3 regions of the Microbulbifer sp. SE14 genome follow, and region 3 is predicted to be linked to each of the others. Evidence: predicted binding sites of a transcription regulator. Region 3 holds the regulator's gene; each other region holds the start of a gene.

The links. Region 3 encodes PhoB, which activates phosphate uptake and scavenging genes when phosphate is short. Its sites were predicted from a motif close to TGTCATAAANNTGTAACA; they were not measured.
Region 1: a site for PhoB is predicted at 6,107-6,124, ahead of AC6R19_RS16800 (porin). Genes of this name have one in related genera too.
Region 2: a site for PhoB is predicted at 5,736-5,753, ahead of AC6R19_RS15560 (substrate-binding domain-containing protein). Genes of this name have one in related genera too.

What each region holds. Positions count from the first base shown of each region.
Region 1 covers NZ_JCBAJA010000025.1:71,192-81,576, reverse strand. Annotated here, with positions in the region: gene AC6R19_RS16820 (FtsX-like permease family protein) at 1-1,132, shown strand, start outside; gene AC6R19_RS16815 (lipocalin-like domain-containing protein) at 1,389-2,324, shown strand; gene AC6R19_RS16810 (cytochrome P460 family protein) at 2,447-3,043, opposite strand; gene AC6R19_RS16805 (bifunctional 2-methylcitrate dehydratase/aconitate hydratase) at 3,357-4,841, shown strand; gene AC6R19_RS16800 (porin) at 5,035-5,979, opposite strand; gene AC6R19_RS16795 (DNA internalization-related competence protein ComEC/Rec2) at 6,297-8,711, shown strand; gene AC6R19_RS16790 (hypothetical protein) at 8,900-9,712, shown strand; gene AC6R19_RS16785 (hypothetical protein) at 9,806-10,385, shown strand, end outside.
Region 2 covers NZ_JCBAJA010000022.1:68,934-79,318, forward strand. Annotated here, with positions in the region: gene AC6R19_RS15535 (sugar MFS transporter) at 1-744, opposite strand, end outside; gene nagA (N-acetylglucosamine-6-phosphate deacetylase) at 795-1,919, opposite strand; gene nagB-II (glucosamine-6-phosphate deaminase NagB-II) at 1,944-2,942, opposite strand; gene nagK (N-acetylglucosamine kinase) at 3,005-3,946, opposite strand; gene AC6R19_RS15555 (PstS family phosphate ABC transporter substrate-binding protein) at 4,388-5,644, shown strand; gene AC6R19_RS15560 (substrate-binding domain-containing protein) at 5,939-7,246, shown strand; gene AC6R19_RS15565 (DUF6279 family lipoprotein) at 7,318-8,178, shown strand; gene AC6R19_RS15570 (aspartate aminotransferase type Ic) at 8,307-9,581, shown strand; gene olsF (bifunctional ornithine lipid synthase OlsF) at 9,673-10,385, opposite strand, start outside.
Region 3 covers NZ_JCBAJA010000016.1:84,013-94,397, forward strand. Annotated here, with positions in the region: gene recG (ATP-dependent DNA helicase RecG) at 1-1,583, shown strand, start outside; gene AC6R19_RS12870 (hypothetical protein) at 1,900-2,589, shown strand; gene AC6R19_RS12875 (hypothetical protein) at 2,769-3,446, shown strand; gene AC6R19_RS12880 (dicarboxylate/amino acid:cation symporter) at 3,480-4,784, opposite strand; gene AC6R19_RS12885 (chorismate--pyruvate lyase family protein) at 4,937-5,557, shown strand; gene ubiA (4-hydroxybenzoate octaprenyltransferase) at 5,570-6,448, shown strand; gene phoB (phosphate regulon transcriptional regulator PhoB) at 6,553-7,257, shown strand; gene phoR (phosphate regulon sensor histidine kinase PhoR) at 7,490-8,785, shown strand; gene AC6R19_RS12905 (hypothetical protein) at 8,903-9,262, opposite strand; gene AC6R19_RS12910 (DUF938 domain-containing protein) at 9,264-9,866, opposite strand; gene yaaA (peroxide stress protein YaaA) at 9,866-10,385, opposite strand, start outside.

The sequences.
Region 1 (10,385 bases), on a different contig from region 3:
CCACTGCCGGCGGCCGCTGTTGGAATGGTCCTGCTCCGAAATGCGCGCCCTGTGCCGGCTGTTGAGCCTGCCGCTGACGGCACTGGCATTTGCCATCGCCACCGCCATCGGGGTGCAGACCATGGTCACCGGCTTCGAATCCACCTTTGCCCGCTGGCTCGACCAGCGCCTGCAGGGCGATCTCTATCTCGATTCCGGCCGGCCGGTAGTGACGGCAGAGTGGGGCGAGCGGTTGCGGGACCTGCCCGGGGTGACGAGCGTATTGCCAATGGTGCGCGGCCGCGCGCTGCTGGATGAATTGTCGGTGGAGAATTTGCCGGTGGATCTGCTGGCGGTCGACCCGGCCTCGCCGCTGCTGCAGGACTGGCCTTTCCTCGCTGCCGTGCCCAACCCCTGGGCCGCACTGCCAACGCGGGGAGTGCTGATCAACGAGCAACTGGCCCGCAGGCAGTCCCTGGCCGTGGGTGACCGCATCCGCTTCCGTCTCGGGGAAGAGCGGCATTCGCGCGAGGTGATCGGCATCTATGCCGACTACGGCAGGCCCGAAGGCGAGTTGATGTTGCCACTCGCGATTGTTCCGGACGCGCTGCCCGATCGCTATTCCACCTTTGTGCTGGGCGTAAACCAACTCGACAAAGTCCCCTGGCGGGACTGGCCCGAGGAATACCCGTGGCTGGCCGGCAGCCGCCTGCGCGACCAGGCGGGGCTGAAACGGGCGGCCAACGCCGCCTTTGATCGTACATTTCAAATGACCCAGATGCTGAACGCCCTGACACTGGCCCTGGCGGGCACGGCGCTGGCGCTGATGGGGCTGGTGATTTTCCGCCTGCGCCAGGGGAGCTATACCCTGCTGCATGTGGTTGGCGTGCAGCGGAAAAGCCTGCGCCGGCGATTGATAGCGCACAGCATGCTGGTTACCGGCCTGCTGGCGCTGCTGGCGACACCGCTGGGGATTTTCCTCGGCTGGGTGCTGGTGGCGCGGGTCAATCCCGCGGCCTTTGGCTGGGCGCTGCCACTGCATTTCTATCCGGGCTTCTGGCTGCAGGTGTGGCTGGTGTGCCTGCTGATCGGGGCTTTTGTCGGAGTGCTGGTGGGCAATCCGGTGCGGCTGGAGACGTTGAAGAATGAATAAGCCGGGCCGGATATTGCCGGGCACCTCTAATAATTGCGGATCTGGTTTGTGCGGTAGGGTGCGCCGTGCGCACCGATCGGGGCTGGCATGGGTTCCAGGCCTTTCGGTGTGCACGGCGCACCCTACGAGTGCAATTTTTATAAGTGCCCTGCTGATCGTCTTGCTGCTGACTGGTTGCGGCAAAGATACCGGACGCGAAACTTCTTTCAGTGCACTCAGGGATCCGCCGGAAGGATTCCGCCAGGCTGCGCCGGGTATGACTGTCAGCCTGCCGCAGGATATGGGGCCACATCCGCAATACCGCCTCGAGTGGTGGTATCTGACCGCCAACCTGCACAGCGCCGATGGCAAAAAATTCGGCGTGCAGTGGACCCTGTTCCGCAACGGCCTGCGGCCCGGGCCCTACAAGGAACAGGAGCCCGGCTGGCAGCGCAACGAAATCTGGCTGGCCCACGCGGCCCTGAGCCGTCCGGAAGATCACCGCTTCGCATCCCGCAGCGCCCGCGGCGGCACGAGGCAAGCTGGTGTCACCGCACAGCCGTTCAAGGCCTGGATCGATCACTGGAAGCTCGAAAGCCGCGATGCCGGTACCTGGCAGCTGGATGTGGATGCCGAGGGCTTCGGCTACCGGTTGCAAGTACAGCCGAGCCCGGCCCCGGTGCTGAATGGCGAGCGCGGCTTCAGCGCCAAGTCGGCCGCCGGCGGTTCCATGTATTTCAGCTATCCGCTGCCGGCGATCGAAGGCGACGTGATCATCGACGGCGAGCGTTTCGAAGTGAGCGGACAGGGCTGGTTCGACCGGGAGTGGAGCAGCCAGTACCTAACGCCGGACCAGCAGGGCTGGGACTGGATGGCACTGCACCTGGAAGATGGCCGCCACCTGATGCTATTTCGCGTGCGCGGCACCCAAGACTTTTATTCCGGCACACTGGTCGCTCCGGATGGCAGCGCCCGAACACTGGATGCAGAAGCATTCAGCCTGCAGCCAGCTGAGTATCGCGACAGCCGCTTCGGCGAGGTGCCGGTGGTCTGGCAATTGAAAGTGCCGTCGGCCGAACTGGATCTCGAAATCCGCTCCTGGCCGGGCGATTACTGGAATCCGGGAGCCTTGCGCTACTGGGAAGGGCCTGTCACCGTCAGTGGCAGTCAGACCGGCGAGGGGTATCTGGAGATGACTGGGTACGGAGACTGAGGCTGGCGGGCTAAGGTTAAAAAAGCGAATGAAGAGCCGACAGCGCGTGGTACTTTATTAGAGCCCCGCGCGCGACGGCTGCTGACACGGCTTCCTGCGCAGTCGAATGCCCGGACCGCGTGTCACTGTTTGAATTCTCCAAATTGTTCCTCTGCGCCAAGCAGCGGATAGGCCCACACATGCACCCAGTCCGTATTCTTGACGGGAGTATGGCAGGGAATGCATTCCTTCTTGTAGTTTTTAGTCGTTGGCTTGACCCGGCTGCTGGCGTCGAACAGCGCCCAGCCCCAGCCGTCGCCCCACAGGCCGCTCTCCTTGAAGCGCCCCTCGGTATCTTTGATCATCACGAACCAACCCGCGTTTTCCTTCCAGGATGAGACATGGCCGGTGGTCATCCTCAAGGCACGGGTCTTCTGCAGCTCCTTGACGATCATGGCCCCGTCCGGAAATTTTCCGGTGCGGCGAAACTGCTCGATGGAATCCGGGTCCATGTAAACCTGGTGAAATTGGGCCTGCCCGCCGGCCTGGTCGCCCCCCGCGACACTGAAGGTACCGATGAAAGTGAATCGGGTTCGGTAGTCTTCCGGCACCGTGATAGTGCCATCAGGCTTGACATACTGCTTCAATGTCATGGAGTAAGTCGGCGATTCAGCCAGTACACCAAATGATGCGACGGCCAGGCAGACCGCACCGGCGACGAAGGCTAAGCGGCAGTTCATCCATCTCTCTCCTTTTATCAGACCCCTGTAGCCTGCGGAAAAATCGACGTTGTTTAGGGCTGACGGGTTTATCAATTGCTTGCTTTGTCTGGTGCCCGAGAGACGCAGTGCCAGCCGGGCGCAACTTACCGGGAAGTGTAGACCACGGCCGTTTCTCTATTGCCTCGAAATTCCCGATAGATCGCTGCCGCAAAGGACCTGCCTGGCCTGTGCGAGAGCCGCGGTAATCTGGATCCTTGCTACTTTTATACCCACTGCCACTGCAATCAGGGGCTCTGCAATGTAGCGGTGACCTTTTCGAAAGGGGGAGCGTATGAGTGCTAATGTCGACCAGAACATCCGTCCGGGCTACGATCGGGTGATCCAGGACATCGCCGACTATGTCCTCGATTACCGCATAGACTCCGACGAGGCCTGGGATACGGCGCGCAACTGCCTGATGGACACCCTCGGCTGCGGCCTGTTGGCACTGCGTTTCCCGGAGTGCAGCAAACACCTGGGGCCCATCGTCGAGGGTACTGTGGTGCCCAACGGCGCGCGGGTGCCCGGCACCCAGCTGCGCCTCGACCCGGTCAAGGCGGCCTGGGATATCGGTTGTATCGTGCGCTGGCTGGATTACAACGACACTTGGCTGGCGGCGGAGTGGGGCCACCCGTCCGACAATCTCGGCGCCATCCTGGCGGTGGCGGATTACCTGTCGCAGAAAAATATCGCGTGGGGCAGGGCGCCGCTGGTGATGCGCGATGTGCTGGACGGGATGATCCGCGCCCACGAGATACAGGGCGTGCTGGCGCTGGAGAACAGTTTCAACCGCGTCGGCCTGGACCATGTGCTGCTGGTGCGCGTGGCCTCTACGGCAGTGGCGGCGAAGCTGAAGGGCGCCGATCGGGAGCAGATGATGGCCGCGCTGTCCCAGGCCTGGGTGGACGGCAGTGCGCTGCGCACCTATCGCCACGCGCCCAACGCCGGCTCGCGCAAGTCCTGGGCTGCGGGAGATGCGACCTCCCGCGGGGTGCGCCTCGCGGATATTGCCATGCGCGGGGAGATGGGCATTCCCGGCGTGCTGACGGCGAAGCAGTGGGGCTTTTACGATGTGTGTTTCAGTGTGACCAATGCGGACCTGAAATTAAAGGCGGAAGAGGATAGGCAGTTCAAGTTCCAGCGGCCCTATGGCAGCTATGTGATGGAAAACATACTGTTCAAGATTTCCTTCCCGGCGGAATTCCACAGCCAGACCGCCTGCGAGGCGGCGGTGATTCTGCACCCCCAGGTAAGGGACCGCATCGATGAAATCGACCGGGTGGTGATCACCACCCACGAGTCCGCCATCCGCATCATCTCCAAGGAGGGGCCGCTGGCCAATGCCGCGGACCGGGATCACTGTTTGCAGTACATGACCGCGGTGCCGCTGCTGTTTGGCGACCTGGTGGCGGAGCATTACGAGGACAGTTTCCACGAGGCGCATCCGGAGATAGATGAACTGCGCGGGAAAATGGAGGTGGTCGAGGACAGGCGCTATTCACGGGAGTACCTGGATCCGGACAAGCGCTCCATTGCCAATGCGGTGCAGGTGTTTTTCAAGGATGGATCTTCGACGGAAAAGGTCGAGGTCGAGTATCCGATAGGGCACCGGCGGCGCAGGAAAGAGGGGATTCCGTTGCTAGAGACAAAATTCCAGGCCAACCTGGCGACGCGCTTCCCGCCCGGATGCTGTGAGCGTATCTTTGCGTTGTGCAAGGACCGTGAAAAGCTGGAGCAGACGCCGGTGCACGAGTTTATGGATCTGTTCGTTATCTGACTTAGGCGGGCGAACACAAGGTTCGCCCCTACGGAAATATTGCAGTGGTTCCAGGAGGTCCAGTGCCCTCTGCGCTCCGCAAGCGCCGCAGTGGATTTCAGCCACTCAGCCGATCTGTAGGGGCGAACCTTGTGTTCGCCCAAATGAAAAAGGCGGCCATGGGCCGCCTTTTTCGTGTCGCTCAAAACCCGGTTTAGAACTTGAGCTCGGTACCAATACCGAAATAGCTGCGATCGTAATCGTCCGCCGCGGTTTCATCGGTGTAGAACCCGAACACCTTGGCCGCGCTGGACAGTTTGTAGTCCAGGCCCAGGCTGTAGGTTTCCCCGTCGGCCACGACGATATCGGACTGGCCGTACTGGGCCTTCGCGGTCCAGCGGTCGATCTTGTAGGCGATGGAGGCCAGCCAGCCGTCCTGGGTGCTGCCGTCGGCCTTTTCCTGCTCCTCGAAGAGGGCGCCGACCTGTACCGGGCCAATGTTGTACTGGGCCACGACGCGCTGCACATCCCAGTCGTTGGCCTCCACGTCCATATCGTAGGCGTAGGCCAGGTAGATGCCGTTGTTGTCGTAGGCCAGGGACACGGAGGTGCCGTTGTCGCGGGTGATGTCCTCGCCCAACTCGTCGATGCCGATCACTTCGTCGCGGTTGCTGATGTAGGCCGCGGAGACCTTGAAGCCGCCGAAGGACGGGGTGGTGTACTGCAGGTTGTTGGACTCGCGGTTGTCACTCTTGGTGATGACGCTCTTGATATCGCCTTCCAGGTCGTTGAACAGGTCGACCTTCTTCTGGGCGACTTTCAGCGGGGTATCGAACTTGCCGCCGATCACCTGGCCGAAACCGCCTTCCAGGCCGGCGTAGATGTTGCGCTGTTCGAAGGTTTCCTCCGCGTCGCCGTCGATATCCACCTGGTATTCCATCTTGTAGATACCCTTGAGGCCATTGTCGAGGGGCAGTTCGCCCTTCACGCCCAGGCGGGAGGCGTTGCTCTTGATATCGGTGATGGAACCTTCGCCCTCATCGGAAGACTGGAAGTCCACGTTGGCCTTGCCGTAGATATCGAGGAGTTCGGATTCCTGGGCGCTGGCAAACGCGGGCACCATGGCGGCGATGGCCAGGGAGATAGCGGTCTTTTTCATGGGTCGTCTCGCACAGTTTATGGTTTTGGGCTGAGGAGGGCCGTTTATTGTCCGAATCCCGGTCCTGCCTCGAGTTGGTGCGGATTCTGCGACCCGAATATTACAAACATGTTAAAGATGGCATTTTTCTTAAAATTTTATGACCGCGTGGTGCCATTTTATACAGGAACGACAGTTTGAGGGGCCGGCTGGCTGTTCCTTGTACCAATTGCACAACTTTGCGCCGCGGCGGCAAATCTGGCAAAACGTCTTTCCTACACAGGGAGTGGGGCAGGGAGCCTATGGAGTCGGCGGCCGGTACAGGTAACGAGAGGGGATTGTCCCCGGCCGCATTGTTGTGGGTCTATGCCCTGACGATCGTCGCCGTCGGCAGTCTGCCGCGACTTCCCGCCTATACCGCACTGGCCTGGCTCGGTGTGCTGCTCCTCGGGGGCGCCCTGCTGTTGCCGGCGCGGGCGCGGCTGCTGCCTTTTCTTTTCGCTGTATTGGCCGGTGCCGGCTGGAGCCTGTGGCACAACCACCGGGCATTGGAGCAGCGCCTGCCGTTCAGCGCCCACGGCGGCGATTTCCTGCTGGAACTGGAGGTGGTGTCCCTGCCGCAGGTCCGCACGTCCGAGTTCTCCTTCGGCGACGCCGGGGAAGCCACCAGCTTGCGTTTTTCCGCCCGGGTACTTCAGTCGCTGGATGGGGATACGTCGCCATCCCTGCGGGGGCAGCTGCTGGATCTCACCTCGTACCGCGTCGATGAAAAACTGCAAGGACAGCTGCGCGCCGGCAGCCGCTGGCTGCTGCCGCTGCGCCTGAAGCGCCCGCGCGGCAGCGTCAACCCTCACGGCTTCGATTATGAAGGCTGGCTGTTGCGGCGCGGTGTCTACGCCACCGGCTATGTGCGGCCCCGGAATCACCCGCCGCAACTCCTTGGTGAGGAGCCGGGCCTGCCGGCGCTGCGCCACTGGCTGCGGGACCGGTTGGTGGGGGAGGCGGAGAGCAGGGGGGAGTTGCTGAGCGCTCTGTTGTTGGGTGACAGGAGCGGTTTGAGCGACGGCGATCGCCAGTTGTTGCGGGAGACCGGTACCGCCCACCTGCTGGCGATCTCCGGCCTGCATGTGGGTATGGTAGCCGGCTTCTTTCTGCTGCTGGGCAGTCTGTTGGGGCGGGTGATTGGCCTGTTCACCGGGGCCACACCCCGGGCAGTGGCCCTGATCTTTGCCCTCGCGGGCTCTCTCGCTTACACACTGCTGGCCGGCGCGCCCCTGTCCGCGCGGCGGGCGCTGGTGATGATCTGGGTGCTGCTGCTCGCGTGGCAGTGGCGGCGCCGCATCGGTGCCGGTTTCGCCTACAGCTTGGCGCTGGCCCTGGTGCTGACACTGCAGCCGCTGGCGTTCTACGGCGCCGGTTTCTGGCTGTCCTTTATGGCTGTGGGTGCGCTGCTGCTGGGTTTCAGCGGCCGCCTGCACCTGTCTGATCGGAGCGAGGATCGGCCGCAGTCGGGGCGGCGGCTGCTCGACGGCGGAATGGGGCTGTTGCGCAGCCAGTGGCTGGTGGCCGTGGCGCTGTTGCTGCCGTCGCTGGCGTTCTTCTCCGGCTTCAGCCCCGGCGGCGTGCTGCTCAATCTAATAGCCATTCCCTGGCTGGGATTCCTGGTGCTGCCGGCGCTGATGCTCGGTGCCCTGATGATGGGTACGGCAGCCGGCGGTTGGTGCATCGACTTCGCCGCCTGGCAGCTGGATCTGCTGATGCATTTCCTCGAAGCAGGCCGGAATCTCCTGCCATCCTGGCAGACCCTGGGGCCGCCGTCGGCATTCCCGCTGCTGGTACTGGCCGCCCTTGGCGCGCTGCTGCTGTTGCTACCCCCGGGACTGCCCGGGCGGCGGCTGGGCTGGCTGTTCCTGTTGCCGCCGCTGCTGCCCTTCCTGCCGCAGACAAATGAGGGGGAGGGCCTGCGGGTGACGGTGCTGGACGTTGGGCAGGGCCTGGCGGTGGTGCTGCGCACACCGCAGCAGCGCCTGCTGTATGACACCGGGCCTCTTTCCGGATCGGGGTGGAGCGCCGGCAGCCAGATAATCGCCCCCTATCTGCTCGGGGAGGGGATACCGGCGCTGGATACTGTGGTGGTCAGCCACGGCGACCGGGATCACGCCGGCGGCTTTGCCGGGCTGGCTGAGTCGCTGCCCCTGGAGCACCTGATTGCGCCGGGCCGGTTGACCCAACGATTCCGCAACGAAAGTGGGCCGGGTGCGGAATTGTGCCAGGCGGGAGAGAGAGAAACGCTGGGTGATCTCGCCCTGCTGTGGCTCTGGCCCGAAGACGGGGAGGTCTCCGGGGAGGAAAACGACCACAGCTGCGTGGCCCTGGTCGAGTGGCGCGGCGTGCGTATCCTGCTGGCCGGGGATATCTCCAGCCGGGTTGAGCAGCAGCTCGCCTTGAATTATCCGGGCCTGGCGCCGGTGGACCTGTTGATAGCGCCTCATCACGGTTCCCGCAGTTCCTCCTCGGCGGCGTTAATTCGCTGGGCGCAACCGGCGAATGTGATCTTCAGCGCCGGTTTCCGCCACCACTTCGGCCACCCGCACCCAGAGGTGGTGGCGCGCTATCGCGATACCGGCGCCCGCACCTGGAATACCGCGGCTAGCGGTGCCGTCACCTTTGCGTGGTCCGGCGCAAAGGAGCTGCGGGTTTCGCTGGCCCGCGACGGCAGGCGCTTCTGGTATCGCGCATCCCGCAATGAATAATTGCTTATTCTTCAGCGAGATGTGCGCGGTGCCGGACTTTGCGGCAGGACACGGTAAAACTGGGCAGCCCTTCAATTTCTGCGAAAGTGGCATTTTCCGGAACTGATAATTGCGAGGCGGGTCGCAATGTACTCCCGGGCCTGTGCTAGTGTCCGGAAGTCATTGAATTAGAAGTACCGGGTTTTTGCATGAATAAGAAAATGCTTTGCTGCGTGATGATGTCAGTGGCGACTGGCGTCGCCAGCCACGCGTCTGCGTCGGAGTGGAAATACACTCTGGGGACCGATATCAGCAGTGGCGACTACGGCGACACCTCCGAAACCGAAATCGTCAGCAGCCCCTTTACCGTCAGCTACTCGCCGTCAGACAACTGGACCTTCAAGGCCTCGTTGCCGTGGACCCAGGTCGAGGGTCCGGGCGGGGTGGTTCCCGGTGGCGATGGCGGGGTGATCGTGGGGCGCGGCAATGGCCGCGGCAATGGTAATGGCGGCGACACGGAGACAGGCACAGTGAGCGAATCGGGTATCGGCGACCTGTGGCTCACCGGCACCTACAGCCTGGAGCCGGTGGCGGAGCGCTGGTTCTTCGACCTGTCCGCCAAATACAAGGTGCCCACCGCGGATGAGGGCAAGGGCCTGGGCACCGGCGAGGCGGATTACACCCTGCAGGCCGAGGTTTTTACGCTGGTCGGCGATTTCACCCCCTTTGCCACAGTGGCGCGCAAGTTCAAGGGCGACCTGCCGGAAGCCGAGATCCGGGATGTCTGGTACACCTCCGTGGGCAGCGGCTACCGCCTCAACGAACAGAGCAGTGTGGGCGCCTCGCTGGACTACCAGCAGGCGACCACCGCCAGCAGCGATCCGTCCACGGAGCTGTTCGGCTATTTCAATCACAAGCTGAATGCCCAGTGGAGCGGCATGGTGTACGCCTATCTGGGCCTCGCGGACGGCAGCCCGGACCAGGGTTTTGGATTTCAGCTGAGCTATCGCCCCGGCGACTGATTTTTTTGAACTGCCGGGATCCTTTTGCGGCGGGGATACGTGTTAAGTCCAGACGCCCCGGCGGACCAATTAATTGCACAGGAGAAAACAACGATGAGAATACCATTCAAGGCCCGTGTGCTGCCGGCAGTGTTGGCCGGGGTGCTGGCGGGAACTTTCGCCTGGGCCGATGACGACATGCCGGAAACCGATCCGGCGGACACCGAAGTCGTGGAATCGGTGTCCGAGGTACCCTCCGGCAAGATCGCCGGCTTCTTCAGCGATTTCCTCGGCGGGGAAGAACAATCCCAGCTCACGGTAGCGGGCCTGCGCGACGGCTCGATCAGTTACCAGCCGCCGGAGGATAGCGAGGATGGCGCCGAAGGCGATGCGGCCGAGGATGTTGTCGACGGCGGTGAGGGTACCGGGGGCGACGATGTCGAGGGCGAAGCCGGCGAGGCGGCTGCCGGAATGGGCTACGGCAATGTGTTCATCACCCTGGCACTGGCCGAGCAGTTGGCCATGGCCTCCGCCGCCGAGGCGCTGGAAGGCGAGACCGGCATGACGCCGGAGGAGTCCCTGAACGAGGTACTCTACCTGCGCCAGGTCGAGGGCATGGGCTGGGGCCAGATCGCCCGGGAGATGGATGTGAACCTCGGCGAGGTGATCAGCGGCATCCGCTCCAACCGCCCGG
Region 2 (10,385 bases), on a different contig from region 3:
CGCGCCCAGCACCACCTGAGGGAATTGCCAGACACCGGATTTGCTCTCGCTGTCGGCACCGCCCTCCTCCTCGATTTCCGGCAGGCCGGAGAATTTCACCAGGCCCACCAACAGGAACAGCAGCGCCGCCATGTAGATGTACGGCATCACCAGGCGATTGGAAACCTCTTCAAGCCTGGCCGCGCGCCCAGCCTCACCCAGTTTGGCGATGGTCTCGGAGTTGAAGTCGGAGAGACCGGACAGAACCAGCGCGGTAAAGACCATCGGTGCCAGCACGCCGGCTCCCTTGTTGATAATGCCCATCACCGCGATACGGGTGGCCGCACTCTCTGGCGGTCCTACCTTGACCACGTAGGGGTTGGAGGCGGTCTGCAGGATCGTCAGGCCGGCGCCGAGGCCGAACAGGGCCAGCAGGAAAACCGGGTAGCTGCCGGTCTGCGCGGCGGGAATAAAGACCAGTGCCGCCCCCCCCATGATTCCCAGGCCTATGGCCATGCCGTCGCGGTAGCCGGTGCGCCGCAGGATAAAGGACATCGGCAGCGCCATCACCGTGTAGGCGATATAGAAGGCGAAGGTCACGAACAGTGCCTGAAAGTCGTTCAGGTCACAGAGAATTTTCAGGAACGGAATCAGGGAGCCATTCAGCCAGGTCACAAAGCCGAAGATAAAGAACAGCATGCCGATAATCGCCATCGGCAGCAGGCTGCTTTTCGACTCACCCCGGGTTGCTATTGCGGTTTCCATAGGAGCACCTTTTTATCGTTATCGTGGTTTTTTCGAAACTAACTTCAAACTTACTTTGAAAAGACTTCCCTGCCGCCTATCCAGGTTTTCTGCACCTGTAAATTCCCGTCCAGCAAAATCAGGTCCGCGGGCGCGCCGGCAGCTATCCGGCCGGCATCGGAGCCCAGGAACTGCGCCGGGTAGAGCCCCCCCATGCGCAGCGCCTCCTCCAGTTCCACCCCACACCAGTCGCGGATATTGCGCACGGCGCCGATCATATCCAGGTGCGAGCCGGCCAGTTCGCCGGTGGTGGATGTGAGCCTGTCGCCCACTTTCGTCACCACCCGGTCGAACAGCGGGAAGCTGGTCTCGCCGCTGCCCACCAGGGACATGGCATCGGTCACCAGCATGACCTTGCCGCGGGGCTTGGCCTTCAGGGCCAGCAGCATCGACTCGGCGCAGACATGGTGGCCGTCGGCGATGAGTCCGCACCAGGCGCCGTCGCTGATCAGCGCGGTACCCACCATGCCCGGCTCGCGGGACTGCAGCGGCGACATGGCGTTGTACAGATGGGTAAAGCCGGTCGCACCGGCCGCCAGCGCCGCCGCAGCGGTGGCGCCGTCGGCATTGGAGTGGCCGAGGCACACCTTCACGCCCAGGGAAACCAGCTTGCGGATATCCTGCGTCGGTACATTCTCCGGCGCCAGGGTGACCAGCTTGATGCCCAGGTCGTCGCGGGCGTAGATCGCCAGTTCCTCGTCGCTGAGCGGGCGAATAAACCTCTCCTCGTGGGTGCCCTTCTTGGGCGCACTCAGGTGCGGCCCCTCGAAGTGCACGCCAATTACGCCGGGCACGCCCTCGCGCAACGCGGCGCTGACCGCATCCGCGGCCCGCTGCATCACGTCCAGCTCGTCGGTGATCAGGGTCGGCACGAAGCCGGTGGTGCCGAAGCGCGCGTGGGCAGCGCTCATCCTACCCAGCGCGTTTACGCTGGGGTCGTTGTTGAACAGGACACCGCCGCCGCCGTTGACCTGCACATCCACCAGGCCCGGGGCCAGCAACCCCGCAAGCCGCTCGGCGTCCGCCGGCGCCTCGCCGCCGAGGGACCGGATACGACCGTCGTCGCCGATGGCCAGCGGGACATCGCGGCGGATCTGTTCGCCGTCGAAGAGCCGTTCCGCTATCAGTGTGTGCACCACTACAGACTCCAACTTCGCTGCTCAAACCGTCTGGGTGACTTTCTTCAGGCCGGCCGGCTCGTCCGGGTTGATGCCGCGGCTGACCGCCACATGGGCGACATCGATATAGAAACGCTGCAGCAGCGCCAGCGGCGCCACCCGCGGGTGCACGCCCTTGCTCGGCACATGCAGGTTCACCAGGGTGCCGCCGCGGCGGATGATGTCGGCGATCTGCTCGCTGTGGGCCTTGTAGGACTCATCCTCGATGGGCACATTGACCACGGTGAGCTTCTGCTCGACGAGAGTCACCGGGCCGTGCAGGAATTCCGCGCTGGAGAAGGACTCCGCGTGGATATTGCAGACCTCCTTCAGTTTCAGCGCCAGCTCCCGGGTGATGCCGTAGCCGGGACCGCGGCCGAGCACCACCAGGTTCTTCACGCTGGCCAGGTCTTCCGGGCGCAGCTGGATCTGGGAATCCAGCGCCTCGGTCAGGGTCTGCGGCAGCGCATTGACCGCGCCGAGCAGCTCTTTGTCTTCGGTCCAGTTGGCCACCAGCTGCAGCACTGCGGACAGGGTGGCGAGGTAGCTCTTGGTGGCGGCGACCGCCTTTTCCGGCCCCGCCTTCAGGGGCACCATCAGGTCGACGATATCCTTGATCGGCGCGCTCTCGTCGTTGACCAGCGCCACCGTATAGGCACCCGCCTCTTTGGCCATCTTCGCCTGGGCGAGGATGTCCGGGCTGCGGCCGGACTGGGAGATCACCAGCACCAGCGCGCCCTCCAATTTGAGCTTGCGCCCGTAGACGCTGGAGACAGACGGCGCCGCGGCGAAGGTGGGCGTGCCCGTTTCGATTTCGATCAGGTATTTGGCGAAGACGCCGGCGTGGTCGGAGGAGCCGCGACCGACGATCATCACGAACCGGGGGGGCTCGCGGCGCAGGCGCTCGCCCAACTGGGCCATGGTGTCGGCGTTGTTCCGCAATTGCTCGGCGATGCGCGCGGGCGCCTCGCGGGCCTCGGATTCCATTACTGTGGTGGCCATACCGCTATTTACCTGTGTTGCCTCAGCGGGTGTTGCTGCAGTCATGTCAATCTCTGGTTCCGTTATCCGTACAGGGCTTTTGAATCGGCTTCGCTCGGTTCGACATCATTGGCCTCCTGCGCCAGCGACTGCTGGGCGAAGTAGACGCAGCCGATCTCCGGCGCATCCAGCGGTTCCGCCAGGCGCTCCACCACGTGGGGCGCCAGCCAGGGGCGCAGGCGCGGCGCCAGGCCGCCGATCATCGACAGGCGCGGCGGCTTCAGCTCAAGCAGCTTGTCCGCCAGGTCGCTGATATAGGCCGCACCGTCGCGCACTATGGCCACCGCCACCGGATCGCCGGCCTCGGCGCACTCGATCACCGGCACCGCCAGGCGCGCATAGTGGCTGGAGGACTTGCCGCCGATCTTCTCGAACACCTCATTGGCGTCACGGGCATCCAGTGCCTTCAGCAGTTCGCCTTTCAGCTTCGAGTCCCCGGCCAGGCCGTCGAGCGCCATCAGCAGGTACTTGACCGCCTCCATGCCCATCCAGGCACCGCTGCCCTTGTCGCCGTGGGGAAAGCCGTGGCCGCCGATCAGCTTGCTCTGGCCGTTGACCCAGGCGTAGCCGCAGGAGCCGGTGCCGGCAATGATCACGGCCCCGTCGCCGCCACGGTGGGCGCCCAGGCAGGCGGAGTGCTGGTCGGTGGTGAGATAGAGTTTCTTGAAGGGGTGGGCCCAGGAGGCCATTTCGTTGTAGAGGCGCGGCATGTTCACGCCGGCCAGGCCTGCACCGGCCACCAGCTCGCCCAGGGTCTCCGGGGGCAGCTTGGCGTCGGCCAGCGCCAGTGCGGCGGAGCGCACTATGGAGTCGATGGTCTGGGCGTAGCCGTGCAGCGGGTTGGCGGGACCGGCGACACCGGTACCGAGGACGCGGTTGCCGGCATCCACTACAGAGGCCCGGCATTTGCTGCCACCGCCGTCGATACCAATAAAAAGTATGTCCCTGTCTCTCAAAGCAACCATCTGTACCGGCCTCTAAGATTTTGTATTGTTATGTGTCTTTACCGGGCTTCCCAATGAATTCCCCCGGGAGCCGACCGGCGCACACAGGCGCCAGTACCAATATAGGAAAAATACTACACGAGAAATGACAGCGTTGTCATCTCATTTTTGTAAAAAATGCCGATCGACGGGAATACTCGGCAGGTTTATTGCGCAAAGCCGTACAATTTCCCTTCGGGCGACACCGAAGTATATAGCCTCCCCCCACTCCCGCCCACTGGCGTCCCCCACTTGGCGCTGATGTGAACTGTTCTCCCTTTCTCTCGCCGCGGGAGAAGTAAGGCGCCTCGCCGACGGCGAATCTTGCCCCCCTTCATATACTTCTGCTGCTCCGAATCACACCGGCGGGCGATGCCCCATCGTGCCGGGCACTGGACCAGAAACCACCATAAGGAAATTCCCATGTTCAAGCGCACCCTCTGCGCCATCCTCCTGCTGGCGGCCGCCAGTGCCCAGGCCAACATCCCCATCAGAATCGGCGACAGCAGCGGCGGCGATAAAACCCTGGCTGTCGAACTGGCGCGCGGCTACCTGCTGTCCCGCAGCGGCGGCATTATCAGGGAGATCAGGCGCGGCGGCGAAGTGCACCTGTCCACACAGATCGACGGCGGCAGGCTGCAGTTCGCCATCGCCAGCCCGCCCGGCGACAGCGCCCTCGGCCAGCTGGCGGAGGGCAATCTCGACCTGGCATTGACCGCCGGCCGCGCCAGCGAAGCCCAGCGCCAGAAACTGCAACGGGCGGGGGGCGACAACACACTGGAACAGGTGGTGGGCTTGCAGGCGGTGGCGCTGGCGGTGCATCCGGACAACCCGGTCGGCAGCATAGACGAGGGCCGCCTGCGGAAACTATTGCGCTCCGGCAGCGGCAACTGGCGGGACCTGGGCGGTGCCGATGCCCCCATCGCCCTGGTGGCCAGTGACCGGCTGCCCAATGCCCTGCTGCGGACCCTGGCTCCTGCGGTCGACGACCACCGGGACGAAGCCAGCCTGGCGCTGATACTGAAGCAGAACCCCCTGGCCCTGGCGCTGGTGCCGGTGCAACGCGCCGGCCAGTTCAGCAGCCTGGTGGTGCGCGCCGCCGGCACCCTCCTCGCGCCCACCCAGGCGCTGATCGCCAGCGAGGACTACCCGCTGACCCAGCGCCTTCATCTTTACGCGCGGCGGGACGAGCAGAACCTCCACCTGCAGGCCTTCGTGGAGTTTGTGTTGAGTGACGCCGGCCAGGTCCTGGTCGACGCCAACGGCCTGGTCAGCCTGACCCCGCGCCCGCTGGACACTGTCCCGCGGACCGACATGCCGGCGCCCTACCGCGAACTGGCGGAGAAGGGCCAGAGAATCAGCATCGCCTTCCGCTTCGACAGCGGCGGCAGCGAACTCGACGCGCGCGCCCAGCAGGATGTGGCCCGCCTGGCGGATTTCCTGCAGCAGGAGGAAAACCGCGGGCGGAAAATTGCCCTGGTGGGATTCAGCGACCGGCAGCGGCGCGACTCCATGGCCGAAACCATCTCCCGCTTTCGCACCGTAATCGTCAATCGCCACCTTCGCAGCGCCAATATTGCAGCTGACCAGACCCTCGCCCTGGGCGCCAGCGCGCCCCTGACCCTCGACGAGAAGACCTCGGAACAGCGCAACTCCCGCGTCGAAGTCTGGCTGCTGTAACCGCTATCTGGCGAGCGCCTGCCAAGGTGTTCGCCAGCCAATCCCCCTTGGGTGTGATCACAAAAAAAGTGCGCACGGGTTAACACGTCACTGAAATATTTTTGTCACATTATTCTGCGATAAAGCCCCCGCCCGGAAGGCTGCGGTATCTGACACGCCTTCCGCACAGCACGAAGACGCTATCGGCGGGCCGCAAGCGCCCGCGGAATTCCAACAAAGACAACGGCAGTCTCGTTCCCGAAATTCCCGAACAAAAATTGCAAGCGAGAGAATATCCAGATGGGGGTCCTGTCCATGCGCGCTCTTGTTATCGCGCTCCTGTGCTGTCAACTGCTGTCCTTAGCGGCCCAGGCGGCGGAAACCAAAACACTCTTCCGCCTGACCGGATCCAATACCGTCGGCGCCGAACTGGCACCACTGCTGGTGAAAGGCTATCTGCAGAGCCTGAACGCAACGGACATAGAACAGCGCAGTGAGGGGGTGCGCCACTGGATCAGCGCCCAGTTGGACGGACGCCGAGTCGAAGTGCCCATACTCGCGTTGGGTTCCAGCACCAGCTTCAAGGCGCTGAATGAGGGCAGCGCCGATATTGGCATGGCCTCGCGCCGGATCAAACAGAAGGAAGTGGTAATGCTGGAGCGCTTCGGCAACCTGGCCGGTGCGGAAGCCGAGCATGTCGTCGGCCTCGACACACTCACAATCGGCGTAAACCCGAGCAACCCGGTCGCAAATCTGACCATGGCCCAGGTGCGCCAGATATACGAGCGCAAAATCCGCAACTGGCAGGAACTTGGCGGCCCCGACCTCCCTATCCACCCGCTGCACAGGGATATTGAATCGGGAACCCGCACCACTTTCGACGAAGATGTGTTCGGCGGAAGCCGCCCAGCCGAGCCGGGCGTCTACGAAGTCTCCGGCAACGCCGAGACCCGTCAGATAGTGCTGAGCGATCCGGGCGCCATCGGTTATCTGCCCTTTGCGCACACCCAAGGCATAAAAAAGGTCGCGTTGAAAGTGGGGGATCTGGCTGCGATCGTGCCGAACAAGGGCATCATCGCCACCGAGGACTTCCCCCTGACCCGGCGCCTGTATCTGTACAAGAACCCCAGCCAATACAAGCCCCATGTGGACAGCTTCCTGCAATTCGCCGAGTCGCCGGAGGGGCAGAAACTGGTGGCCGGGATCGGCTTTATCAACCTGACACCGGTGGCGCTGAAAATGACGCCCTACCCCAACGCCCCGGAGGCCTATCGGGAACTGATGGAAACCGGCGAGCGCCTCAGCATCTCTTTCCGCTTCGCCGACGGCAGCTCCGAGCTGGACAGCCGCGCACTGAAGGACCTGCGCCGCCTGGAGGCCTTTATGGAGGAGTCGGAACGGGAGCTCAACCTGACCCTGGTGGGCTTTTCGGACCAGAAGTCCAACAACAATATCGCCGATATCATCTCGCGCTTCCGCGCCCTCAAGGTCCAGGGCGCCCTGTTGCGGGACCACCAGTTGGGCGACAGCAGAGTCCTCGCCCTGGGCGCCTTCGCCCCCCTGACCGCCGACCGCGAGCAGGCGCCGGTCAAGAACAGCCGCGTCGAGGTGTGGATAAACTAGCGGGCCAGGCGCTTGTCTATAGTGAAAATTGGCCCGACACTTTGTCGGGTGGATTTCACTGGGACAAGCGGATGGCAACGGCGGAATCACTGAGAGGGATGCTGGGCGCGGCGGCGCTGGTCTCGACACTGCTGTTACTGGGCAGCTGCTCCAGTATCCAGCTCGCCTACGGCCAGTTGGATCGCTGGATACGCTGGCAGATAGACGACTATGTCGACTTCAACGGCGAACAGAAAGCCCAGTTGGTGGCCGCCCTCGACAGCTTCCACGCCTGGCATCGCCAGACCCAATTGCCCCGCTACGCCGACTACCTGGAACAGCTCGCCAATCTGGTGGAAAAGGACCAGCTGCAGCAACTGGAGCTGGAATCGGTGGAGGCGCAGATACGCGACTTCCTGCAAACGGCCAGCACCCAGCTGTACGACCTGCTGCTGCCGCTGGCCGCCACCCTGAGCAGCGCACAGATAGACCAACTGGAACAGGAACTGCATGAAAAGCGCGAGAAATCCCTGGAGAAGTGGCAGAAGTCGCCGGAGAAGATCCAGCGCCGCCGCAACAAACAGATACGCAAGCAGAGCGAGCGCTGGCTCGGCTCCCTGAGCGACGAGCAGGAACAGCTGATCGCCGCCTGGGTGGCACAGGTGGAATACAACCCGCTGCTGCGCGACCAGCAGCGGCAGGTCTGGCAGGCGCAGTTCATCGACCTGCTGCGCCGCAAGCCGGACGGCTATTTAGCCAAGATGCGCGACCTGATGCTGAACCCGGAGCAACTCTGGCCGGAGGACTACCGCCAGATGCAGGAGCAGCGCCACCGCCAGGCGCGCGAACTGGGCGAACAGATACTCGCCAGCACCACCGAGGCACAACGCCTCCACCTGACCGGGACACTGCGCGAATACGCGCGGGACTTCCGCACCCTGGCCAACCAGTAACCATGTGGGGTGCGCCGTGCGCACCGCCAGTCGGGATTGGTGCGCGCGGCACACCCTACCGCCACTGGTGCAAACTCCCCCCCACCTGCTAAGCTCGCCGCTTCCATTGACCATACAGAGGGAAGCCCGTGCGTATCGATTCCGCCACACGCGAACAGCTACAGGAATGGGAAAAAGAACTGAGTGCCCAGTACCTGCGCATCTGCGAGCATGAACTGAGCCTGGATATCACCCGGGGCAAGCCCTCGGCGGAACAGCTACACCTGTCCGACGGGCTGGACGGCATCCTCAACGGCGACTACCGCGCGGCGGATGGCACCGATACCCGCAACTACGGCGGCCTCGAAGGGCTCATCTGTGCGCGCGAACTGGGCGCGGATATCCTGCAGGTACCCACCGAGGAAGTGATCGCCGGCGGCAACAGTTCCCTGACCCTGATGTACCACGCGGTGCTCACCGGTTACCTGTTCGGCTTTGCCGGCAACAAGCCCTGGCGGGAACTGGGCGCGCCGAAATTCCTCTGCCCGGTACCCGGCTACGACCGCCACTTCTCCATCTGCGAGCAGCTGGGCATCGGCATGGTCAACGTGCCCATGACCGAGACCGGACCGGATATGGACGCGGTGGAGGAACAGATCAAAAAAGATCGGGACATCATCGGCATCTGGTGCGTACCCAAGTTTTCCAACCCCACCGGCGTCACCTACAGCAAGGAGACCGTCGACCGCCTGGCGCAACTGGGCCAAATCGCCAACCCCGGCTTCCGCATCTTCTGGGACAACGCCTACGCAATCCACGACCTCGAACAGCAGGTCAACCTGCCCGGCATCCGCGCCGCCAGCCTGGAGAACGACACCGCGGATTCGGTGCTGCAGTTCGCCTCCACCTCCAAGGTCACCCACGCCGGTGCCGGGGTGGCCTTTGTCAGCGCCAGCCCCGCCAACCTGGCGTCGCTGAAAAAACAGATGCAGGCCATGACCATAGGCCCGGACAAGGTAAACCAGCTGCGCCACTCGCGCTTCTTCGCCGAGTTCACCCTGCTGAAGGAGCATATGCAGAGGCACGCGCAGATCCTGAAGCCGAAGTTCGAGTGCGTGCTGAGCCAGTTGGAAAAGGCCTTCGGCGATTCGGACCTGGGCGACTGGGAAAAGCCGCAAGGCGGCTACTTCGTCTCCTTCAACACCCGCCCCGGCTGCGCCACCGCGGTGGTGCAGCTGGCAGCAGACGCCGGTGTCAAGCTGACCCCCGCCGGCGCCACCTTCCCCTATGGCAGGGACCCGGAAGACCGCAATATCCGCATAGCGCCCAGCTTCCCGCCCCTGGAGGAACTGGATACGGCCATGTCGGTGTTTGTGTTGTGTGTGAGGCTGGCGAGTGTGCGCAAACAGCTGGAAATGATTTAAGAGTGGTGCGCGTGGCGCACCCTACGGAAATCCTTTTGATGCTGTAGGAGCGGCCGTTGGCCGCCCCACCGCTCCTACAAAGAGATATCAATCAACCGCCGAGATAGCGCCTGGCGAATTTCGGATCCACCTGCTCCAGGTCGACCACCACCAGCCCGTCCACCGAATCGCAGAAATCCGGATCCACGTTGAACGCGTGGAAGCTGGTTCCGCCGGGCCTGGTCACCGCGGTATACTTCTTGAACAGCGGCGGCAGCATCACGCCCTCTTCCTTCAGTATCTGCTTCAACTGCACCATATCCTCAGCCGCATCGCCGAAAAGCTCCGGCAGGTCCTCGCGCGCCTCTGAAAACGGCAGGCGGGCGTCGCCGAGGGGACTGTCGGTGGCGAAGTGGTGCAGGAAGTAGCGCACTATGGCCGATTTGGCGCGCACCGAGAAGGTACCCGGCATGGATACCGGTCCGAACAGGTAGCGCACACTGTTGCGCGCTATCCACCGACCGATGCCGCACCAGAGCAGATCCAGGCCGCGGCCGCGCCAGTATTCCGGCAATAGGAAGCTGCGCCCCAGTTCCGCGGAGCCCGGCAGGCACTGCCGGGGCGGGCGCGGGTAGTTGAACAGGGTACTGCTGTAGATCTGCTCCGGTTCCAGGGCGTCGGTCATCGCCAGGCGGTAGGCGCCGGCGATCTGCTGCCGACCGGAGTCCCACAACAGCAGGTGGTCATAGTGGGCATCGAAGGCGTCCCAGTCGCGGCTCTGGCCGGTGCCCTCACCCACTGAGCGAAAGGCCACCTCGCGGATGC
Region 3 (10,385 bases):
ACAGCGGCGGCGTCGCGCTACCCTTACCAGAGCTACTGCCGGCGGAACTCCTGCCGGTGTCTATGCGCTACCCACTGAAAGGTGCGCTGCAGTATCTGCATTCGCCCCCGGCCGGTGCCGACTTGGCCCAATTGGCGGAGGGGGTGCACCCGGCCCAGCAGCGACTGGCACTGGAGGAACTGCTGGCCCATCACCTGAGCCTGCTGGAACTGCGGCGCAGCAGCGCCGCCGTCTCCGCACTGCCGCTGCCGGCCAACGGAGCCCTGGAGCGGGACTTCCTCGCCCGGCTGCCGTTTTCGCTCACCGGCGCCCAGCAGCGGGTCTGCGCGGAGATTGCCGGAGACCTGGCCCAGAGCCGCCCGATGATGCGGCTGCTGCAGGGGGATGTGGGCGCCGGCAAGACGCTGGTGGCGGCCATGGCGGCCCTGAAGGCCATAGGCGCCGGCGCCCAGGTGGCGGTGATGGCCCCCACCGAGATTCTCGCCGAACAGCACAGGCGCAATTTCAGCGGCTGGCTGGAGCCGCTGAGTATCGGCGTCGCCCAGCTGACCGGCAGTCTCAGGGCCGCCGAGCGCCGCGCCCAACTGGCGGCGATAGCCAGCGGCGAGGCGCAACTGATAGTGGGCACTCACGCACTCTTCCAGCCTGAAGTGGTATTCCACAACCTGGCCCTGGTGATTATCGACGAGCAGCACCGCTTCGGCGTGCGCCAGCGCCTGGAGCTGCGCGAGAAGGGCGCCGCCAGCGGTCTGTCAGGCCGCTTGCAGCCGCACCAGCTGATCATGACCGCGACGCCGATTCCGCGCACCCTGGCCATGTCCGCCTTCGCCGACCTGGACTGCTCGGTGATCGACGAACTGCCCCCGGGGCGCCAGCCGATCAACACGGTGGCCATCTCCAACGAGCGCCGCGACCAGGTGGTGGAACGGGTGGCGGCATCCGTGGCCGAGGGCCGCCAGGCCTACTGGGTCTGCACCCTGATCGAAGAGTCCGAGAGCCTGCAGGCCCAGGCCGCCGAGGTCACCGCCAGCGAGCTGGCCGAGGCCCTGGACGGCGTGCGCGTGGCGCTGGTGCACGGGCGGCTGAAGCCGGAGCAGAAGGAGCGGGTCATGGACGCCTTCAAGGCCGGGGAGGTGGACCTGCTGGTGGCCACCACGGTGATCGAGGTGGGCGTGGACGTACCCAACGCCAGCCTGATGATTATCGAGAACCCGGAGCGCCTGGGCCTGGCGCAGCTGCACCAGCTGCGCGGCCGCGTCGGCCGCGGCTCCATCGCCAGCCACTGCGTGCTGCTGTACGGCACGCCCCTATCCCAGAACGGCCGCGCGCGCCTGCAAGCGCTGAGGCAGCACAGCGACGGCTTTGCCATCGCCGAGGAGGACCTGCGCCTGCGCGGTCCCGGCGAGATACTCGGCACCCGCCAGACCGGCGAGATACAGCACCGCATCGCCGACCTGCAGCGGGACGCGCAGCTGCTGCCCCAGGTACAGCGGATCGCCGCCTCCCCGAAACTGACCGACGACCAGCGCCGCCAGCTGATCCGGCGCTGGCTGCAGAACAAGCCGCGCTTCGCCGAGGCCTGACCTGCTGCCAGGGCTTCGAGCGGCCCTGCCACTGGTGGCCATTTGGCCAAAAAACCTCATCGGTAAACATTTGCCAAATGGCCTCCAGTGACAGGCCCTCACACCGTGCAGCCAGCTATCGCATCAACGCCTTTCACCGCCGACCCGCAGGTCCCGACTCAAAACCACCCCCCCTTCCAGTCACCAAAACTTTTGCGCTGTACCCGCTCCAATGGCAGCCTGATATCATCGACCCGATAAAAATAAAAACGCCAGTACTCAAACTCACGTTTCGAGTAAAACAGCGATAACGATGAGAGATCTCAGGGAGAGCCTCGTGCAATACCGATTACTGCGCAGACTGCTCATTGCCGGTTTTCTGTTCTTTTCCGCGGACAGCGCCGTTTATGCCCAGGGTGGCTTCCTCGGCTTTGGCGGCAACGAAAAAAATCCCAGCCTGACCCTGGCGCCGGCGGAAATCGCCGTGGATGTGCCCACGCCGGTACAGGGCAACGACTTGGCCCTGTTGCTGGCCCAGGCGGGCAGCGGCAACAGCCTCAGCGCGCTCAAGGAGGAGGCGGCGCGCAAGTTCAATTCCCGACTGCAACGGGAATGGCACGACCGCCTGCAGGAATTCTTTGTCGACGAGGAAGTGCCACTGGTGCAGCGGGATGGCTTCCTGACCCTGCACAGCTTTCTCGATATCTCCGTCAGCAAACAGCTCACCGACCTGAAATCCTCCGGCAGCTTCGAGATGGAGCGGGGCACACTGGAGCTGTCCGGCGACTTCCACTACCAGCTGAAGAACACCGCCGGCACAATCCTGCAGGGCCAGCGCTTAGATATCGCCGACCTGCGCGTGCGGGAAAAGTACCGGGTGAAGACCCCCCGCGACGGCGGCGAGGCCGAGGACAGCACCGATGCCGCGATAGAGCGGGCGCTGGCGGAAATGGTGCAGCGGCTGCTGGATCGCGTCGAGGACCAGCTGGAGGCGGACCGGCTGCGCGAAATGGCGGCCCCGGAATAGGGCGACAGGAAAGCCCCCGACCTTTCAATACAGAGAGTCACAGAAGCGTAAAAATGGCGCCAAAATCATCAAATATTTTGCTCTCTCTCCAGGGTAGTGGCAGCCTTAGGCTGCCTTAGAAGGCATTGCGGAGCGAAATCGATTCGCCCGGTATAAAAATAAAACTCAGGGAGAGTCCGATGATGAGATTGACTGCCCGCGCACTGGCGCTGGCCGGCCTGCTGAACTTTTCTTTCTCCGCCGCCGCCCAGGACGGTTTCCCGGGATTGGCCGATGGCCAGAGCCCCAGCCTCACTATTGCCCCCGCCGAGATCCACCTCGACGTGCCCATGCCGGTCAACAGCGCCAACCTGGCACTGCTGCTGGCCCAGGCAGGCGAAGGCGGCAGCCTGAGTTCGATGAAGGATGCCGCGCTGCGCAAGTACCAGCAGCACCTGCACGATGAACTCTACTCCCGGTTGCGGGCGTTTTTCGTCGAGGAGGAAGTGCCACTGGTGGAAAGAGAGGGCCTGCTGTCCCTGCACAGCGCGCTGGACCTGACCGTAATCAAGCACCTCAGCGACCTGCAGACCGGGGACGATTACGACCTGGAGCGGGGCACGGTGGAACTGTCCGGCAGCTTCCGCTACCAGCTGAAGAGCTTTGCCGAGCGCCCGCTGCGCGAACAGAGACTGGATATCGCCAAATTCAGGATCCGGGAAAAATACCGGGTCATGTCGCCGAAAAATGGCGGCGCGACCGAGGACAGTACCGAGGAGGCCATCAAGCTGGCGCTGTCGCAGATGGTGGAGGAGATTGTCGAGGAAATTGAGGACGACCTGGAGGCCGACGAACTGCGGGATCTGCTGTCCGGTTGAGCCGGGGCGCAAAGCGCCCCCTGTAGTTGCCCGCTACTGGGGGCTCACCGCACCGCCGCCGTCGGCGACGCTGTTGTAATTGCGGTCGTTGAATGTCTCCTCAGACAGGGCACCCTCGCTCCTGGCGACGATGGTGCTCACTACTGCATCGCCGGTGATGTTGACCGCGGTGCGCACCATATCCAGCAGCCGGTCCACCCCCATCACAATGGCGATGCCCTCCAGCGGCAGGCCCACCTGCTGCAGCACCATCGCCAGCATGATCAGGCCCACCCCGGGCACGCCGGCGGTGCCGACGGAGGCCAGGGTCGCGGTCAGTATCACGGTCAGGTAACCCGCCAGGCCTATCTCTATGCCATACATCTGCGCAATAAAGGCCGTGGCCACCCCTTGCATGATCGCGGTGCCGTCCATATTGATGGTGGCCCCCAGGGGAATGGTGAAGGCCGCCACCTTGTTGTCCACGCCCAAGCGCTTTTCCACCGTGGACAGGGTCACCGGCAGGGTGGCCGCGGAGGAGGCGGTGCTGAAGGCGAACACCTGCGCCGGGCGCATCTTCTTGAACAACTCCACCGGATTGAGACCGGACAGCAGCTTCAGCAGCAGCGAGTAGACGCCGAAGGCGTGCAGCAGCAAGGTGCCCAGCACCACCAGGAAGTACACGCCCAGGTCCAGGATGAATTCCACACCCAGTTCCGCAAAGGTCTTGGCCAGCAGCGCGAAGACGCCGTAGGGAGCGAAGACCATCAGCACACCCACCATGCGCAGGATGACTTCGTTGAGGTCATTGAAGAAACTGGCAACGCGCCGGCCCGGCTCGCCGCAGCGGGAAATCGCATAGCCCATCAACAGCGCAAACACGATGATCTGCAGCATATTCCCCTGGGCCATCGCGGCCACCGGGTTGGTGGGAAATATGTTCACCAGCACATCGGACAGGGGCGGCGACTCCTTCGGCTCGAAGGCACCACCGGGAGCCACGTCCACACCCACACCCGGCTGGATGATCAGCGCCATGCACAGGGCCAGGGTGATGGCAGCGGCGGTGGTGAACAGGTACAGAACCAGTGTCTTGCCGGCCAGCGGGCCCATGCGGTGCCCTTCGGACAGGGCGCAGGCGCCGCACACCAGCGACACCAGCACCAGCGGCACCACCATCAATTTGAGCGAGGCGATAAAGATGCGGCCGGCGATATCGAACAGCCCCCCGGTCAGGTAGCTGTTGATGGCACCGGTGACGCCGCTGCCGAGCAGCTGGCTGGTATTGAGGAAGTTGAACAGTACACCGACGACAATGCCGGCCAGCATTGCGATCAGGATTCTGGTGGTGAGACCCATGGACAGACTCTCTTCGGTTTCGTTGTTATAAAGCAGCCGAGCACTATATCAAATGATGAGTGCGGAATGCGGAATGCGGAATGAGCAACCCCCAATTCCGCATTCCGCATTCCGCATTTACAATGCCCCTTTGCAAAATCGCGGAGTTGCAGTTGTACCAATCTCCCTTTGAATCGCCTTTCGAGCCGAATGGCGACTGGCTGGCCCAGCCACTGGAATCCCTGCACCGGCAGCCGCCGCCGGCGCTGCTGCCCTGGCTGCTGCACCCCGGCTCGCTGACCGCGGCGCTGAAGCAACTGTCCGGTGGCGACTTTCGCGTACAGGTGCTGAGCCAGCGCTGGCAGCAGCCGCGGCTGGAGGAGCGGCGCGCGCTGGACTTGCGCGACCGCAGCCGCGCACTGGTGCGGGAGGTGTTGCTGTACGGCTGCGGCCGGCCCTGGGTCTACGCCCGCAGCGTGCTGCCGGAGCGCTGCCTGCAGGGCAGGTCCCGCTATTTGCGCAGCCTCGACAGCCGCCCACTGGGGGAACTGCTGTTCAGCGAGCCGGATATCCGCCGCGGACCTATAGTGCTGAACCAGCAGAGCCGCAATCCGCGCTGCCAGCTGGGCCAACTGGCCGGGGAGGGCGACAGCGCCTGGGGGCGCCGCTCCACTTTCTGGCTGCGGGACAAGCCGCTGCTGGTGGCCGAGACCTTCCTCAGTGCTTTCCGCCCCGCGCAGGGGCCGCAGGTGAAAACTGCAGCCGCCGAGACAGAACAAGCAGAGAGAATATAAAGAGAGTTTGCCGTGATCAGCCAACAACTATCCCAGCGCTGGCCCGCCGCACTGCCCTACTGGCAGCTGGCGCGCCTGGACAGACCCATAGGTTCGCTGTTGCTGCTGTGGCCCACCTGGTCCGCCCTGTGGCTGGCCGCCGGCGGCTGGCCGGGTCTGCACCTGTTTGCGGTCTTCACCCTCGGCGTACTGCTGATGCGCGCCGCCGGCTGCGCCGTCAACGACTACGCCGACCGCCATATCGACGGCCATGTGAAGCGCACCGCAGCGCGCCCGCTGGCCGTTGGCAGTGTCACGCCGCGCGGCGCCCTGGCGCTCTTCGCGGGGCTCAGCCTGGTCGCCTTTGCGCTGGTGCTGACCACCAACAGACTGACGGTACTGCTGTCGCTGCCGGCGGTGGCGCTGGCCTTCTGCTATCCGTTCGCCAAGCGCTACACCCACCTGCCACAGGTGGTGCTGGGGGCCGCCTTCAGCATGGGCATCCCGATGGCCTTCGCCGCCACCGGTGAGGTGCCGCCCCTGGCCTGGCTGCTGTACACGGCCAATCTGCTGTGGACCGTCGCCTACGACACCTTCTACGCGATGGTGGACCGGGACGACGACCTCAGGATAGGGGTCAAGTCCACCGCCGTGCTGTTCGGCGAGCTGGACAGGGCCATGACCGGCGCCCTGCAGCTGATGGTGCTGTTTGCGCTGCTGCTGGTGGGCCAGCGTTTCGAGTTGGGCACTGCCTTCCATGCCGGCCTTGCCGCCGCCGCAGCCCTGTTTGCATACCAGCAGTGGCTGGTGCGGGATAGGGAAAGAGATGCCTGCTTTCGCGCCTTCCTGAGTAACAATTGGGTCGGTGCGGCGATATTTTCGGGAATTTTCTTCCACTTCCTGCTCGTTTAGCGCACCATGCTGGGGATCGCTTTACACCCGTCATATATTTGTAACGAAAATGCCGTTAAATCCTCGGCCATAAACAGAAAGAATCTGGCGGATATGGCAGGCAGATGCAAAGCAAGACGATCCTGATAGTCGACGACGAGGCCCCGGTGCGCGATATGCTGCGGGTGGCGCTGGAGATGGCGGACTACCGCGTTATCGAAGCGGAGAACGCCCAGGAGGCCCACGCCCTGGTCATCGACGAGAAGCCCGACCTGATACTGCTGGACTGGATGCTGCCGGACGTATCCGGCGTGGAACTGGCCCGCCGTCTGAAGCGCGATGAATTGACCTCGGCCCTGCCGATCATCATGCTCACCGCCAAGGGCGAGGAGGACCACAAGATCAAGGGCCTGGAGACGGGCGCCGACGACTATATCACCAAGCCCTTCTCTCCGCGGGAACTGGTCGCGCGCCTGAAGGCCGTGTTGCGCCGCGCCGGCCCCGCCGCGCCGGAGGAGCCGCTGACCGCCGGTGGCCTGGTGCTGGACCCCCTCAGCCACCGGGTCACAATCAACGGCCAGGCGGTAGATATGGGGCCGACCGAGTTCCGACTGCTGACCTTCTTCCTCTCCCATCAGGAGCGCGCCTATACCCGCACCCAACTCCTGGACCACGTCTGGGGCGGCAATGTCTATGTGGAGGAGCGCACCGTGGACGTGCATATCCGCCGCCTGCGCAAGGCGCTGGCCGTGGACGGCCACGACCGCTATATCCAGACGGTGCGCGGCACCGGCTACCGCTTTTCTGTGCAGACCGCGGAAAAAGTGTAAGATTTCGCGCAAATTCGCACTTGTCCACAAACTGAACACACTAAGCTAGGCCGCGAGTGCCGACAGGTGAAAGACTCCGATCGGCCCTGCTGCCGGTGGCCGCCCGACAAAAAACCTCATCGGTAAATATTTGCCGGGCGGCCACCGGCAGCAGGGCCTTGCATCGTGCCAACTCGGAGGCTTCGGCAGCTTAACTTAGTGCTATTCATCTACAAACTAGAACGGCACCTCTATGCTGGATCGCAGTATCGGCGAGTTCTCGCGCTTCCTGGTGATCGCCCTCGGCTGCACCATCTTCGGCTTCGCCAGCGGGCACTGGCTGCTGTCCCTGGCCGTCGCCCTGGCGGTCTACCTGGGCTGGGTACTCTGGCAGCAGAGCCGCTTCAACCGCTGGCTGGCCAACGGCCGCCGCGGCCCCGCCCCCACCGCCTTTGGCATCTGGGGCGAAATCTCCGACGACTTCTATCGCCTGCAGCGCCGCCACCGGCGCGAGAAGCAGAAGCTGCACGCGATGCTGCGCCGCGTGCAGGACAGCACCAGCGCGCTGCGCGAGGGCATAGTGGCGCTTGAGGACGACGGCAACCTGGCCTGGTGGAACCCCGCTGCCGGTGAACTACTGGGGCTGCAGCCCGGCGACGCCGGCCAGCCGCTGGTCAATTTCGTGCGCGATCCCGGTTTCGTCAGCTATATGCACCGCCGGGACGCGCGCGGGCCCCTGACTCTGCCGGCCCCGGGTAACGACGCGCGCATCCTGCAGCTGGAGGTGACCCGCTACGGCCAGGACGAGGCTCTGGTGATCGTCCGCGACATCACCCGCCTGCACAACCTGGAGCAGATGCGCCGCGACTTCGTCGCCAATGTGTCCCACGAACTGCGCACGCCGCTGACGGTGATCGCCGGCTACCTGGAGACCTTGGAGGGCAGCGGCCAGGCGCCGCAGAGCTGGCGGCGGCCGCTGGCGCAGATGGGCGAGCAGACCGCGCGCATGACGACCCTGGTGAACGACCTGCTGCTGCTCGCGCGCCTGGAGACTTCGGAGCGGGACAGCGGCCGCGAGCGGGTGCCGGTAAGTGAGCTGATGGAGCGGGTGGCGCGGGAGGCCCGCAGCTTCAGCGGCGGGCGCCACGAGATCAGTGTCGACTGCGAACAGGACGCGACCATCACCGGCGATGCCACCGAGCTGCACAGCGCCTTCGCCAACCTGGTGCTGAACGCGGTAAAATACAGCCCCGCCGGCGGGCCCGTGCAACTGCGCTGGTGGGTGGATGGGAAAGGGGGGCATTTCTCGGTCAGGGACAGCGGTATCGGCATAGACCCCATCCATATCCCGCGCCTGACGGAGCGCTTCTACCGCGTCGACGCCGGCCGCTCCCGCGACAGCGGCGGCACCGGACTGGGCCTCGCCATCGTCAAGCACGTGCTGTTGCGCCACAGCGCCGAGATGAGCGTCGACAGCACGCCGGGGCGTGGCAGCACCTTTACCCTGCACTTCCCGACGCGGAAGCTGGGATCGGTGACCGCCGCCTGAAGGTTCCCGAGACCCGGGAACCCAATGTAGGAGCGGCCGATGGCCGCGATCGATCTTTCAGCCCCCTCTGGAATCCAATCGCGGCCAACGGCCGCTCCTACTGTTTACGGCGGAGTGTTACTGCAACTCCTCCAGCACCACTTCCTCACCGTCTTTCGTATAGGTGACCTTTTCCCCCTCCCCCACCGCATTGCACTGGCGGCGCAGGGTCAGGTGGTGCAGCTGCAGGTCGCCGTCGCGCAGCAGCAGGTGCTCGTGGCCCTCGTCGTCCACCGGCAGGGCATCGACGCTCACGAGGGCATCGCGCAGGGCCCGCAGCCGCGGCATGTCGCGGTAGCGATCCAGATCGTTGGAGAGGCGTTTCTTCATGCGCTCGCTCTCGTGCAACGCGGCGGCCGTCTCGCGGTACTTGGCAAAGAAAAATACCGCCGCTATGGCAAAGGCGATGACGACAGTCGTTTCAAACCACTCGGGCATTTCAGCTCCCCTTTTCTGTTTTGCGCCAGACCAGCAGCTGGTTGTTGGCCGGCAGGTAATTCAGTTCCTCGCGCGCCAGGCCGGCGGCGAGTGCCAGTTCGTCCAACCACTCCAGGTCGCGGATGCCGCTTGCGGGATCGCGCCCCTTCAGCCACAGGTCGAAGTCCGCATTGGTCGGGCCTATGTATTCGCCGCCGATTTTCACCGGTCCGTAGACTAGCAACAGCCCACCCGGCTGCAAAACCCGGGGCAACCTGTCAAAGAACTGCCGCACCGAGTCCGCAGACATGATGTGCAGGGTGTTAGCGGTAAAAATAGTGTCGACGCCGATCCGCGGCCAGTCGCCGTTCACGTCCAGTTCCAGCGGCTGCGGCAGGTTGTCCGCCGGCTCCGCCTCGAGCCACGCGCGGATACCCGGCAGGTTTTCCGCGCGGTCGGAGGTCTGCCAGGTCAAGTGCGGCAGCCTGGGCGCGAAGTAGACCGCGTGCTGGCCGGTGCCGCTGCCGATTTCCAGCACCTGGCGGCTGTCCGTCAGCAGGCGGCGCAGCTGCTCCAGTATCGGTTCGCGGTTGTGCGCGCAGGACGGCGCGTCAGGAAGCTCCATCACTGCGCCTCGTCGCGGGTAAAGACCCAGTCGGTGCCCCTGGACATCTCGGCATTGAATACATAGCCGGCCACGTCGAAGCCTTTCAGTGCTTCGGCCTTCTTCACCCGATTGTCGATGGCCCAGCGGCTCATCATGCCGCGGGCCTTCTTGGCGAAGAAGCTGATCATCTTGTACTGGCCGTTCTTCAGGTCCTTGAAGTGCGGGGTGATGATGTCCGCATCCAGCACGTCGGGCCGCACCGACTTGAAGTACTCGTTGGAGGCCAGGTTGACCAGCTCCCTGCTCTTGAGGCTGCGCAGCTGCTCATTCAGCGCTTTGGTGATTCTGTCGCCCCAGAAGTCGTACAGGTTTTTGCCGCGGCTATTTTCGAATTTGGTGCCCATTTCCAACCGGTAGGGCTGCATCAGGTCCAGCGGTCGCAGCAGGCCGTAGAGGCCGGACAGCATGCGCAGGTGCTTCTGCGCGTAATTGAAATCCCGCTTGCCCATGGTCTCCGCCTCGAGACCCGTGTAGACG